DNA from 4 places in the Nissabacter archeti genome. Region 4 is predicted to be linked to each of the others. Evidence: predicted binding sites of a transcription regulator. Region 4 holds the regulator's gene; each other region holds the start of a gene.
What was found. Region 4 encodes Fur, which represses iron uptake genes when iron is present. Its sites were predicted from a motif close to ATAATAATGAGAACNACTATCAA; they were not measured.
Positions count from the first base shown of each region.

Region 1 (3,244 bases), on a different contig from region 4:
CAGCAGATTGCCGTTAATGTCGGACAACGTCGCCGGGGTGACGGCGGTGCTGTAGCTCATGTACGGCGAAATGCCGTTATCGAACGCGTACAACAGGGAGGCGCGGCCGGTCACATGATCGTCGCTGCGCTCATCGGTCACGTCGGTTTCATAGGTGGTGGCCTTGGACTTCAGGTTGTCATAGCGGCCGGACAGGGTCAGGTGCCACTTGTCGAGCTTCATGTCATCCTGCAAATACCCGCCGGTCTGGGTGTATTTGCGTTTAACGTGGCTGCCGAACACGCCGGGGGTAGTGAAGGCGCCGTCCTGGTAGAGCGTGTCGCCGCCGGTTGTGCCGGTATACGGATTAAGGTTGGTGGCGTAGCCGCTCTCAGACGAGGTGTCATTGGTGAAGTGCTGGAAGTCAAAGCCCACCACCACTTTATGCTCCAGCATCCCGGTGGCGAAATCCGCTTCGAGCTGGTTATCAATCGCAAAGGCATCCAGCGAAGAGTCTTCACCGGAGTAGTAGCGGCTCATCTCCGTGCGGTCAGCATTCCAGCCAATACCATAGACCTGCTCCAGTTTGGTGTTGGAGTGGGTATAGCTGGCGTTCTGGCGGAATGACCAGGTTTCGTTGAACGCGTGCTGGAATTCGTAGCTGTAGATCTGCTCCCAGCGCTTGAAGACGTTGTGGCTGCTTTCACCGTCGAAGAAGCCGCGGCTCAGGCGATCACCATACAGGCTGCCGTCAGCCGGGACGGCGGAGTGGTAGCCGCCGGACGGATCTTTTTGCAGGTACGCGCGCAGCAGCAGGGAGGTGTTCTCATCCGGCTGCCACAGCAATTGCGGGGAGATGGCGTAACGCTCTTCGCGCTGGTGGTCGTATTGGGTGTCACTGCTGCGGGTCATACCGGTGATGCGGTAGGCCCACTGTTCGTTGATCGCGTCGGTGTAGTCAAACGCGCCGCCTTTGGTATTGAAGTTACCGCCGGAGAGGCGCACATGGCCTTCAGGGGCGAACTGCGGGCGCTTGGTGCTCTCGATCACCACGCCGCCGGGAATGCCCTGGCCGTACAGTGCGGAGGAGGGGCCTTTCAGCACATCAATGCGCTCCAGGAACCACGGGTCAACCTGCAGGGCGTTATAGCTGCTGCCGTCGCTTAACAGGCGCAGGCCATCCAGGAAGGTGTTGTTCACGTCGCCGCCGTGGAAACCACGCAGCGAAACGGTGTCATAACGGGTTGCGCCACCGGCAAAGTTGGTGAATACGCCCGGCGTGTAGTTCAGCGCGGCGTTAACGGTGGTGGCGTTCTGGTCATCCATTTGCTGGCGGGTGACCACAGACACCGCCTGGCCGGTGGTAATCAGGGGCTGGTCGGTTTTGGTGGCACTCCGGCTGGTTTTTGCACTGTAGCCCTGGGTGGGGGTATCGGCCGTTTCGGCCGGTTGGGCGGTGACGACCACCGTATCTTCCGCCAGGGAGGCGAGGGGAACAAACAGCGCAAGGGAACACAGCAGGCTGGAGCGCTTCAGGTTAAAAGCCGACAACATATTCATCATCCCTATAAAAATCTTTTGCAGTTAAGAGAAAGAGCAACGCGTGTGAGTCATACAAAAATCTCATCTGCCTGCCCTTTTCCGGCCCGCGAGATGAGATAAAGTCATATAGTGTAAATCTAATGATAATTATTATCATTATTGTTGGTTGGATTCAAGAGGATGTATCAAGATATTGCTGTGGAAAACCGTGGTTTATCCGCATGATGGGAAAGGAATAATCCGGCAATGTTAAACTAAAGTTAAGGAAAAGTGTCAGTGAATTCTGCCCCGGCAAGGCGCGGGCTGAACAACGCCTCACGTTTAATAAAAGGTGTTAAACCATTTTTTTGCTTCAGCAGAAAATAAAAAACTCCCCGCCTGTCCGTTTCCCCCGCTTTTGGCAATCACCGCCGTTGCCCTGCCAAATGTTATGTCAGTGATAAATCTTTAGAGGAAAAAAGTATCTTTTTTCACCTGTAACGCGCAGGCTATCCCTTCACTCGCTGAAATTATCAGAGTGATGTTTTTCTGAATGGGAAATTTATGACGCTTTATACCAATGATACCCTGTGCGCGATGACCGGCATCCTCCCTGCAACCTTGCGCAGCTGGCGGCGCGCGGGGTTGGTGCCGCACACCGGCAATTGCCGCGGCATCTATAGCAGCCAGACGTTCGCCCGTGTGCGTTATGTGCTGGATCTCACCAATACGGGCGATACCCTGGCCGAAATCCACCGGTTACTCAATGCCCCCCACCGTTATCGCCGCAGCGGCTGGCAGTGCCGTACCGAAGAGGTGCTGACCCAACTGAGCCACAGCGCCACCGATGAGCTGAACCGGCTGCTGCGTACCCTCGGCACCCATTACAGCGGCGAAGCGTTCGTCAACAGCCTGCTCAGGCCGCTGAACCTGTGGTTAAGGCATGATGACCGCCCCGGCGCGGCGCTCCGGCTGGCCCGCTTCCATACGGCAGTGCTGCACCATGCCGGGCGGGTGATGGCGTTATCAGAACGGCAGAAAAGTGTGCCGATCTTTCTGGAAACGGCCAGCACCACAGATGAGACAGAAATCTGGCTGGAAGCGATCAGGTTGACCGGGCAAGGGTGCCGGGTAGAACTCTCCCCCAACGTCACCCATGTGCCCGCAGTGCCGACGCGCAACTATGAGCATCACCTGGTCTGGTGCGGCGCAGGCATCAGCCGTGACATGAAACAACACTTTATCCGCAAGCGTGAGCAGGATTACCCGGTCATGCTGTGCGGCACCAATACGCAGGAATGCGTTTTCCCCCTCACCTGAGCCTGAACCAGGCTTTGCCTTCTGCCTTCCTTTTCCCCTGACCCCTGACCGGCAGGCGGCCGTATGGTGCGCCTGCATGGCTTTTTCCCCTACACTGACGTCATACCCTTTCGACACACGACCCTTTTCAGAACGGGAGCAACACGGTTGAACGCAGGCATTTTATTGATGGCGGCCGGGCTGAGCCGTCGCTATCGCGCCGCATCCGGCGGGCAGCATAAATTATCCGGCCGGCTGCCGGGCGGCGGAACGGTTTTCGGGCAGAGTGTGCACCATGCGCAGCAGAGCGGCCTGCCGGTGACGGTGATCCTGCGGCCGGAAGATACCGGGCTACAGGCACTTGCCGCCCGCGCCGGGGTGCCGTTTCACTGCGTCGCAAGTGGGGGGCTGGGTGAGTCAATTGCGGCAGGGGTGGCGGCCACGC
Region 1 is NZ_JAERKB010000004.1:90,899-94,142, reverse strand. It holds gene JK232_RS06530 (TonB-dependent siderophore receptor) at 1-1,533, opposite strand, end outside; gene JK232_RS06525 (MerR family transcriptional regulator) at 2,065-2,820, shown strand; gene JK232_RS06520 (nucleotidyltransferase family protein) at 2,968-3,244, shown strand, end outside.
Region 1: JK232_RS06530 (TonB-dependent siderophore receptor) is a predicted target of Fur. The motif match lies at 1,662-1,684, and genes of this name have one in related genera.

Region 2 (3,244 bases), on a different contig from region 4:
CCGAGTGCCGGCCTGACCGACGTGGACAATACCGGTATGGACTTCCGCCAGCCTAAAACCCTGGCACAGGATTTCCTGAAAGACCGTGACCAGCAGCGGGTGAAAGGGTATGACCACGCCTACCTGCTGCGCCGTTCCAGCGGCGCGCTGGATTGCCCGGCCGCGCACCTCTGGTCGTCGGACGACAAGGTCAGGCTGAGTGTCTTCACCACCGCCCCGGCGTTACAGCTCTACAGCGGTAACTACCTGAGCGGCGTGCCGAACCGCAGCGGCGGCAGCTATGCCGCGTACGCCGGTGTGGCGCTGGAGAGTGAATTCCTGCCTGACAGCCCGGCCCACCCGGAGTGGCCGCAGCCTGATTGCTGGCTCGCCCCCGGCAAAACGTACCGCGCGACCACGGTGTACCAGTTCTTCGCGCAGTAATGCCTGTTCTGACGGGAGCGTTGCTCCCGTTTTTTTTCGTGTCTTTTCAGCAACAAAATGTGAGAACCGGCACACTCCCCGCTGAAATCCCGCCTTGCCCCCGTTCTGCCCTCTACGCTTAAAGCAGTGTCCCTTTTACCGCTCAAGGAGTGTTTATGCGTATTGCGTTCTATGGCTGTGCCTTTGCCCTGCTGTTTGCCGGCAATGCGCTGGCTGCCGGCCACTCGTCCGCCGTGCCCTCTTCGGTGCTGCGCGACCCTGATCAGCAAAAAATGACCGACTGCGAGCAGCAGGCCACCATGCAATCGCTCAAAGGGGAAGACCGGAAAAAATTCATGAGCCAATGCCTGCCTGCGCAGGTCAACCCAGCGAAAGAACTCACCCCGCACCAATTAAAAATGCAGGCCTGTAACCAGGACGCCGACAAGCAGGACATCACCGGCGATGCACGCAAAACCTTTATGAGTCAGTGCCTGTCCAGGCATTGATAACCGCTGAAAATGCCGGGACGCGCCCCTGCCGGCCGCGCCCCACCCCGCGTTTCATTTTCTTTGTGCCCTAAATTTCGTTATGGTGTAGGTCAACAGATTGTCCCCGCCAATGGGTTGGTGGAAAAAGACGCGGGCGACCGCGGCACAATCCGATTGTCGGCGTGATGGTCAGGCAATATAATGATAATTGTTATCATTAAAAATCAGGAAATTAAGGAGTTTAGCTATGGCTGTAACGAAGCTGGTGCTGGTGAGACATGGTGAAAGTGAGTGGAACAAAGAGAACCGCTTCACAGGCTGGAAAGATGTCGATCTTTCTGAAAAAGGCCGCACCGAAGCCAAGCAGGCAGGTCAGTTGCTGAAACAGGAAGGCTTCCATTTTGATTTTGCTTACACCTCGGTACTGAAACGTGCCATCCACACCCTGTGGAACATCCTGGATGAGCTGGACCAGCCGTGGCTGCCGGTGGAGAAATCCTGGAAACTGAACGAGCGCCACTATGGGGCGTTGCAGGGCCTGGATAAAGCAGAAACCGCGCAGAAATATGGCGACGAGCAGGTTAAACAGTGGCGCCGCGGCTTTGCCGTGACCCCGCCGGAACTGACCAAAGATGACGAGCGTTTCCCTGGCCACGACCCGCGCTACGCGAAACTGCGTGCTGATGAACTGCCGACCACCGAAAGCCTGGCGCTGACCATCGATCGCGTTATCCCTTACTGGACTGACGAGATCAAACCGCGCCTCGAAAGCGGTGAGCGTGTGATCATCGCTGCCCACGGTAACTCCCTGCGTGCGCTGGTGAAATACCTGGACAACATGAGCGAAGAGGAAATCCTCGAGCTGAACATCCCGACCGGCGTGCCGCTGGTGTATGAGTTCGACGAAAACTTCAAGCCGATCAAACACTACTACCTGGGCAATGCTGACGAGATCGCAGCGAAAGCCGCCGCCGTGGCCAACCAGGGTAAAGCGAAATAATTTTCTGACGCGAAAGGCATTTTTCTGCCGCAATCATGCAGAAATAAAAGCAGTCACACAGAAACAAAAACGGAGCCTTTCGGCTCCGTTTTTTTATGCCTGCGGTTTAGCCGCGGCGCGCCTGAACGGCGGCAGCCAACTGGCGCAGCACGGCGTCGGTGTCGTCCCAGCCGATGCAGGCATCCGTCACGCTCTGGCCATAGACCAGCGGTTCGCCGCTCTCCAGGCTCTGGTTGCCTTCCACCAGATGGCTCTCAATCATCACGCCCATGATGCTTGCGTCTCCCCCGGCAATCTGCCCGCTGACATCGGTCGCCACGTCCAGCTGCTTTTTGAACTGCTTGCTGCTGTTGGCGTGGCTGAAGTCGATCATGATGCGTGGCGGCAGGCCCGCTTTCTCCAGCCCGGCTTTCACCTCACTGACGTGTGCCGCGCTGTAGTTCGGCTCCTTGCCGCCGCGCAGGATGATGTGGCAGTCGGCATTACCGCTGGTGTTAACGATCGCGGAGTGGCCCCATTTGGTGACCGACAGGAAGCAGTGCGGCGCCCCGGCGGCGTTGATGGCATCAATCGCCACTTTGATCGTGCCGTCAGTACCGTTTTTGAAGCCCACCGGGCAGGAGAGGCCGGACGCCAGCTCGCGGTGCACCTGGGATTCCGTGGTGCGCGCGCCGATGGCCCCCCAGCTCATCAGGTCTGCCAGGTATTGCGGGGTGATCATATCCAGGAACTCACCGGCTGCCGGCAGGCCGGTGTCGTTAATCTCCAGCAACAATTTACGTGCCAGACGCAGGCCGTCATTAATCTGAAAACTGCCGTCCATCTGCGGGTCATTGATCAGCCCTTTCCAGCCCACGGTGGTACGCGGTTTTTCAAAATAGACGCGCATGACGATTTCCAGCGAATCCTTTAACTCTTCACGCAACGCCAGCAAACGGCCGGCATACTCTTTAGCAGCCTCCGGGTCATGGATGGAGCAGGGGCCAATCACCACCAGCAGACGATCGTCATTACCTTTCAGGATCTTATGGATAGCGCTGCGTGCGTGTGACACCGTTTCAGCCGCTTTGTCAGTGGCGGGAAATTTCTCTAACAGGGCAACCGGCGGCAGGAGTTCATTAATTTCTTTAATGCGTAAATCGTCGTTTTGATAATTCATAGCTGATCCATTCGGTATTCAAGAGGTGCGCACGCGGCATATCCGGATAAATTTATCGTCTCTGCCTGCGGCTGTAAACATAATTTAACACCCTCATTTTCCGAATGTCTGATTGATAACTGAAAATTATAATCTAGGCTTAAAGTATGCATGTAACAAAGCAATCCCCGCAGGCCACCGGCTTGCAACCCC
Region 2 is NZ_JAERKB010000008.1:3,423-6,666, reverse strand. It holds gene galM (galactose-1-epimerase) at 1-423, shown strand, start outside; gene JK232_RS11725 (PsiF family protein) at 579-911, shown strand; gene gpmA (2,3-diphosphoglycerate-dependent phosphoglycerate mutase) at 1,141-1,893, shown strand; gene aroG (3-deoxy-7-phosphoheptulonate synthase AroG) at 2,000-3,052, opposite strand.
Region 2: gpmA (2,3-diphosphoglycerate-dependent phosphoglycerate mutase) is a predicted target of Fur. The motif match lies at 1,095-1,117, and genes of this name have one in related genera.

Region 3 (3,244 bases), on a different contig from region 4:
GAAATAGGTGATGCCCGCCTCATAGCCGCTGCGGCTGAACTGCAGCCCAATCTCTTTGTTGATGCTGACTTCCGGGTCGAGGTCATCATTGCCCAGCAAATAGCAGCTGCCGGACGCGATGCCGATCGGGCAACCGTTGCCGCGCGTAGAGAGCAGATAGCCTTCGCTGGACTGGTAAAGGTTAGGCGCTTTGAAGACCCGCGCAATCCCGGCTTTGAGTTTGAAATCCTCGCCCAGATCCTGTGACACGTTCAGGCTGGGGCTGAAATTGCCGCCGAATTTGCTGTGGTAGTCGAACCGGATCCCTGGGATTATCACGGTGCCGGGGATGGCCTCGATATTGTCTTCAACATAGAGGGCGCTCAGCTCGGCGCTGTTTTTGCTGCTGCGGCCGGACGGATCGCCTGATATGCCGTTGATGGCTACGCCCGCGGCGTTGGTGGCGCTCATCGACGCCGGATCGTCAAGCTCCTCGCGGTTCCACTCCGCGCCGACCGTCAGTGTCTGGTCAACCCACAGATTCAGCGGAATATTCAGCTCACCGCTGGTGCGATAGTTCTCCAGCCGGCTGGTGTCATAGGCGTCACTGTTGATCATCCCTTCTACCCGGCCGGTCGAGCCTTCCTGCATACGGGTATTGTTGGTTTTTTCGTAATACACGCCGAATTTGGACTGGCCCCAGTCCCAGATGCCGTTATGGGTGATGCCGTAGTTCTGGCGGTAGAGCCGGTTAGTTTCGTCCCCATACAGCGTTGACACCAACCCATTTGGGCTGACGTTGCCGTTACTGTATTGGGTGTCCCCGGCATAGATGTTGCCCTGGCGGCTGTAGCCGTAATTGAAATCCACAATCTGCGTCGGTGTGATTTTCCAGGAGAGCAGGGCGTTGATGTCTTTATTGCGTACGCCTTCGTGCCCGGCGGCGTAGGAGCCGTTTTGCGCCGTGTTGATATCAGCCGCATCGGCATCGGTTTTATTCAGGTTGCCGTACAGCCGCATGGTCAGCGCATCTCCCGCCAGCGGGCCGTTCAGGCTGAAGTTGGTGCGTTTGGTGGCACCCTCTTTGTCGTTTTCCGGCTGGTTGGTGTAAAACGACAGGGAGCCGTGCCAGTCATTGGTCGGGCGTTTGGTGATGATGTTCACCACGCCGCCTGCCGCGCCGGAGCCGTAGCGGGCCGCTGCCGGGCCGCGCAGCACTTCAATGCGTTCGACCATTTCCGGCGGCACCCAGTTGCTGTCGCCCCGGGTGTCACGCTCGCCGCGCCAGCTGTAGCGCACGGAGTTGCGCGAAGTCACCGGCACGCCGTCGATCAGGATTAATGTGTTTTCCGGCCCCATGCCGCGGATGTCGATCTGCCGGTTGTTGCCGCGGCTGCCGGTGGCGCTGTTGCCGGTGAGATTCACACCGGGCATTTTGCGGATGATGTCGGAGAGATCGTTCACCGGCGGGGTTTTCTCAATATCTTTGGCGGTAATGATTGAGACGCCGGGCTGCTGTTTCAGCTCCTCGGCCGCCGTGGCCTGCACCGTCATCACTTCGCCATCGTCCCCGGAGAGCGCAGGCGTTGCGCCTGCTGCATAACCACTTCCGCTAATCAGCCCCGCCAGCATCACCGCACAAGGCCGGAGACGGTAAGATTTTGTGGTATTCATTAAGAAAAGCCCCTGTTTTTTATATGAATTTGTAACTAAATGCATATGGTAATGATAATCATTTTTATTTAAATAGCGAATCGTTAACTTTCATAATTTCTTCACAATTTATCCAGTACCCGGCAAACCGGTCAGATACGCTGTTTTTTTGTACGTTATCGGCCATAAGTGATTAATAAAGAAACCTAATTCTGGTGGGCAGTCAGCAAGTGCAGCAGAAAAAAAGGGCTGGGGAGGGGGCTAAAAACCAAACTGTTCATCCTGGCCCTCAATCAGGTATCATCCGGCTCGACAAATAAGAATAGTAATGATTACTATTTGCAATCAGTGGTTACTTAGCGACATCAGGAGATGAAATGCGTTTACGTGCAGCTTTGTTTGCGTCATTGATGACGGCCTCCCTCGCCCTGACCGGGTGCGATGACTCTTCTGCCGGGGCCGACACCGCCCCAACCCTGAAAGTGGATCATGCACAGGGCAGTACGCAGGTGCCGCTGAACCCGAAAAAGGTGATCATCCTTAACCCCGCCACGCTGGACAACGCCGACGCGCTGAAAATCCCGGTGGCCGGGGTGCCGCAAACCAGCACGCATCTGCCGTCCTATCTGGCGAAATACCGCGGCAGTGAGTACCTGAATGCCGGCACGCTGTTCGAGCCGGATTATGAAGCGCTCAGCAACGCCAAACCTGATCTCATCATCGCCGGTGGCCGCGCGCACGATGCCTATGACAAGCTCAGCGAAATCGCCCCCACCGTCGCGCTGGACGTTGACCCGCAACACTTTATGCAGAGCCTGGCGCAGCGCACCGAGCAACTGGCCGCCATCTTCGGCAAACAGGCCGACGCCAAAACCCTGCTGACGAACTTCACCGCCCAGGCAGAAAAAATTAAGCAAAAGTCCGCCCATGCCGGATCGGCGATGATCCTGATGATCAGCGGCGGGAAGATGTCCGCCTACAGCGCCGGGTCACGCTTTGGCTTTATCTTTGATGAGTTGGGTTTCACCCCGGCTGCCACCTTCCCGCAGGCCGGTAAACACGGCAACGTGGTGTCGTCAGAGTTTATCCTCAATGCCAACCCTGACTGGTTGTTTGTGCTGGATCGCGATAACGCGATTGGCCGCGCCGAAGGGCAATCTGCGCAGCAGGTTCTGGATAACCCATTGATTGAGAAGACCAACGCCTGGAAAAACCAGCGGGTGATCTACCTGGATTCTGCCTCCCTGTATATCGCCGGCGGCATCCAGAGCTATACCCAGCTGATGGACAAGGTCAGCGCGGCACTGGACAGTGCGGCCGTGCAGTAACCCACCATGAAGCTCCTTACCTTAACCGGCCTGGCGATGCTGCTGGGCCTGATGGCCTGTAGCCTGTTTATCGGGGCGGGGCAGGTGACGCCGGCAGGGTTCTGGTCTGACCCGGCCATGCGCGACATCTTCCTGCTCAGCCGGGTGCCGCGCACGCTGGCGCTGCTGCTGGCCGGCAGCGCCATGAGCGTGGCCGGGCTGATTATGCAGATGCTGACCCAGAACCGCTTTGTTGAGCCTTCCATCGCCGGGACGACCCAGTCCGCCGGGCTGGGGCTGCTGCT
Region 3 is NZ_JAERKB010000002.1:198,335-201,578, forward strand. It holds gene JK232_RS03680 (TonB-dependent siderophore receptor) at 1-1,653, opposite strand, end outside; gene JK232_RS03685 (siderophore ABC transporter substrate-binding protein) at 2,010-2,960, shown strand; gene JK232_RS03690 (ABC transporter permease) at 2,967-3,244, shown strand, end outside.
Region 3: JK232_RS03680 (TonB-dependent siderophore receptor) is a predicted target of Fur. The motif match lies at 1,699-1,721, and genes of this name have one in related genera.

Region 4 (3,244 bases):
CGGTGGAGGGCGAAAAACGCATCGCCCAACTGACCGCCGCGGACGCACCGCGCTTCCCTTACCGCGGTATGCACGTGGACGTCGGCCGCAACTTCCACAGCAAAGCCGCGGTATTGCGGCTGCTGGATGAGATGGCCGCCTATAAGCTCAACACTTTCCAGTTCCACCTGACGGATGATGAAGGCTGGCGCATTGAGATCCCTGGTTTGCCGGAGCTGACAGAGATCGGCAGCAAACGCTGCCATGACCTGACGGAGACGCGTTGCCTGTTGCCGCAACTCGGCTCCGGCCCCTACAGCGACAATAACGGCAGCGGCTATTTCAGCCGGGCGGACTATATCGAGATTGTGAAGTATGCGCAGGCACGGCAGATTAACGTCATCCCGGAGATAGACATGCCTGCCCACGCCAGGGCGGCGATTGTCTCCATGGAGGCGCGCTACCAGCGGCTGCAACAGGCCGGTAAACCTGAAGAGGCGGGGGCTTACCGGTTGCTCGACCCGACGGACACCTCCAATACCACCTCCGTGCAGTATTACGATCGCCGCAGTTACCTCAACCCGTGCCTGCCGTCGTCGTTGCGCTTTGTGGATAAAGTGGTAAGCGAAATTGCTGCGATGCACCAGGAAGCGGGGCAACCGCTCACCACCTGGCACTTTGGCGGGGATGAGGCGAAAAACATCCGCCTTGGGCCGGGGTATCAGGACCTGAATGCCCCGGCAGACCCGGCGAAAGGGGCCATCGACCTGAGTAAAGAGGATCAGCCGTGGTCAAAATCCACTGTCTGTCAGGCGCTGGTGAAATCCGGGAAAGTGGCGGCGTTTGATCACCTCTCCAGCTATTTTGCCGTAGAGGTCAGCAAGCTGGTCAAGGCGCGCGGCATTGACCGGATGCAGGCCTGGCAGGATGGCCTGAAAGATGCGAAAGATGCCCGCGCTTTCGCCACGTCGCGGGTGGGGGTCAATTTCTGGGACACCCTCTACTGGGGCGGTGCGCAGAGCGCCGGGGAATGGGCAGCCAAAGGGTATGAAATTACGCTCTCCAACCCGGATTACCTCTACTTTGACAAACCCTATGAGGTCAGCGCGCGTGAGCCGGGCTACTACTGGGCCACGCGCGCCAGCGATGAGGCCAAGATCTTCAGCTTCGCGCCGGACAACCTGCCGCAGAACGCCGAAACCTCCGTTGACCGTGACGGCAACGCCTTTACCGCCCGCGGCGATGCCCCGTGGCCGGGCGCGCACGGCATGTCCGGGCAGGCCTGGAGCGAAACCATCCGCACCGACAGTGACCTGGAATACCGTATCTATCCGCGCCTGATGGTGCTGGCCGAGCGCGCCTGGCACCGTGCAGACTGGGAACTGCCGTACAAAGCCGGGCGGGAGTACCAGGGCGGCAAAACCCATTGGGTTAACCGCGATAAGCTGGCGGCGGACTGGCAGCGTTTCGCCAACCTGATGGGGCAGCGCGAGATCGCGAAGCTGGATCGTCACGGCGTCGCCTATCGCCTGCCGGTACCCGGCGCACGCATCGTAAACGGTAAGCTTGACGCCAATGTGTCACTGCCGGGCCTCACCATCCAGTATTCACAGGACGGCGTAAATTGGCAGACATACCGGGCAGAGGCCAAACCGGGCGTGGAAAAAGGCGTCTGGGTGCGTACCCTCAGCCCGGACGGCAAACGCAGCGGGCGCAGCGAGCAGGTCGGGCTCTGACGTAACGCCGCATAACGCGACAGTGCAGCGCAATATTATGGCCCCGGCAAACCGGGGCTTTTTTATCGCCACAGGGCGGGGCCGCCGGAAAAAGGGCGAAAAAAAACCGCATCAATGCGGTTTTTCGGCTGCAACGGCAAAAGGGCACCGGGTGCCCCAGGCAGCGATTACTTCTCGTGCAATCCTTCGTTTTCGCGGCAATCGCCCGCTTCACAATGACCATAGAGGTAGAGGCTATGGTTGGTCAGCTTAATGCCGTGTTTCTTGGCAATTTCACGCTGACGAATCTCAATGGATTCATCGCTGAACTCGATCACTTTTCCGCAATCCAGGCAGATCAGGTGATCGTGGTGGTGCTGCTGAGTCAGTTCGAACACTGACTTACCGCCTTCAAAATTGTGGCGGGTGACAATGCCGGCGTCATCAAATTGGTTCAGCACGCGGTATACCGTGGCCAGGCCAATCTCTTCGCCCATGTCGATCAACTTCTTATAAAGATCTTCCGCACTGACGTGGTGGCAGGTCGGATCTTGTAACACTTCCAGGATCTTGAGTCGCGGAAGCGTGACTTTCAGGCCGGCCTTTTTTAATGCGGTGTTGTTGTCAGTCATGCGGATTCTGTCCTGTTACTATGCTATTCACGTTTAGGCATACAGCCTATGACATCGGTCGGCGCAAAGGTTTTAGTTGCGTCTCATTATAGAACTGAGCCGCTCAAAATGAAAACGCCGCCTGCTTGCGTTGTGCGGGTTGCGGGCTACTTTTGCAACACGTTGATGGATAGGAAATACGCGGGGCCCAGTGTACCCCGATACTGGATAAAGTTACAAACTTGTAGCCAATATTTCGGTGCCGGGCAGGGGAAACAGGGCCCTTTTGGTTGAAAATCAACCGCCGGGGCCGGGGGTATTAACCGAGGATTTCCGCCAGGCTCAGCTCCTGGGTAATCTGCTTGACCCACGCGTCAACGCGTTCGTTGGTCAGTTCCGGCTGACGGTCTTCGTCAATGGCCAGGCCGATAAAGTGGGTGTCATCGGCCAGCCCTTTGGAGGCTTCGAAATGGTAGCCTTCGGTTGGCCAATGGCCGACCAGTACCGCGCCGCGCGGTTCAATGATGTCACGCACGGTGCCCATCGCATCACAGAAATACTCGGCGTAATCTTCCTGGTCACCGCAGCCAAACAGGGCCACCAGTTTGCCTTCGAAATCGATCTCTTCCAGCGTCGGGAAGAAATCATCCCAGTCACACTGCGCTTCGCCGTAGTACCAGGTCGGGATGCCCAGCAGCAGGATGTCGAACTTTTCCAGATCTTCCTTGCTGCTTTTGGCGATGTCGTGCACCTCGGCAACATCGTTGCCCAGTTGCTTCTGGATCATTTTGGCGATGTTTTCCGTGTTTCCGGTATCGGACCCGAAGAAGATTCCCACTACGGCCATATGCTTCTCTAACCTCTTGTTCTTAATAAGTAAACCTGCCACTGACAGGCGCTGATGCTGCTGATGATAGCAAAGTCACCGCCGGGTGAACA
Region 4 is NZ_JAERKB010000003.1:292,739-295,982, forward strand. It holds gene JK232_RS05795 (beta-N-acetylhexosaminidase) at 1-1,715, shown strand, start outside; gene fur (ferric iron uptake transcriptional regulator) at 1,883-2,326, opposite strand; gene fldA (flavodoxin FldA) at 2,625-3,152, opposite strand.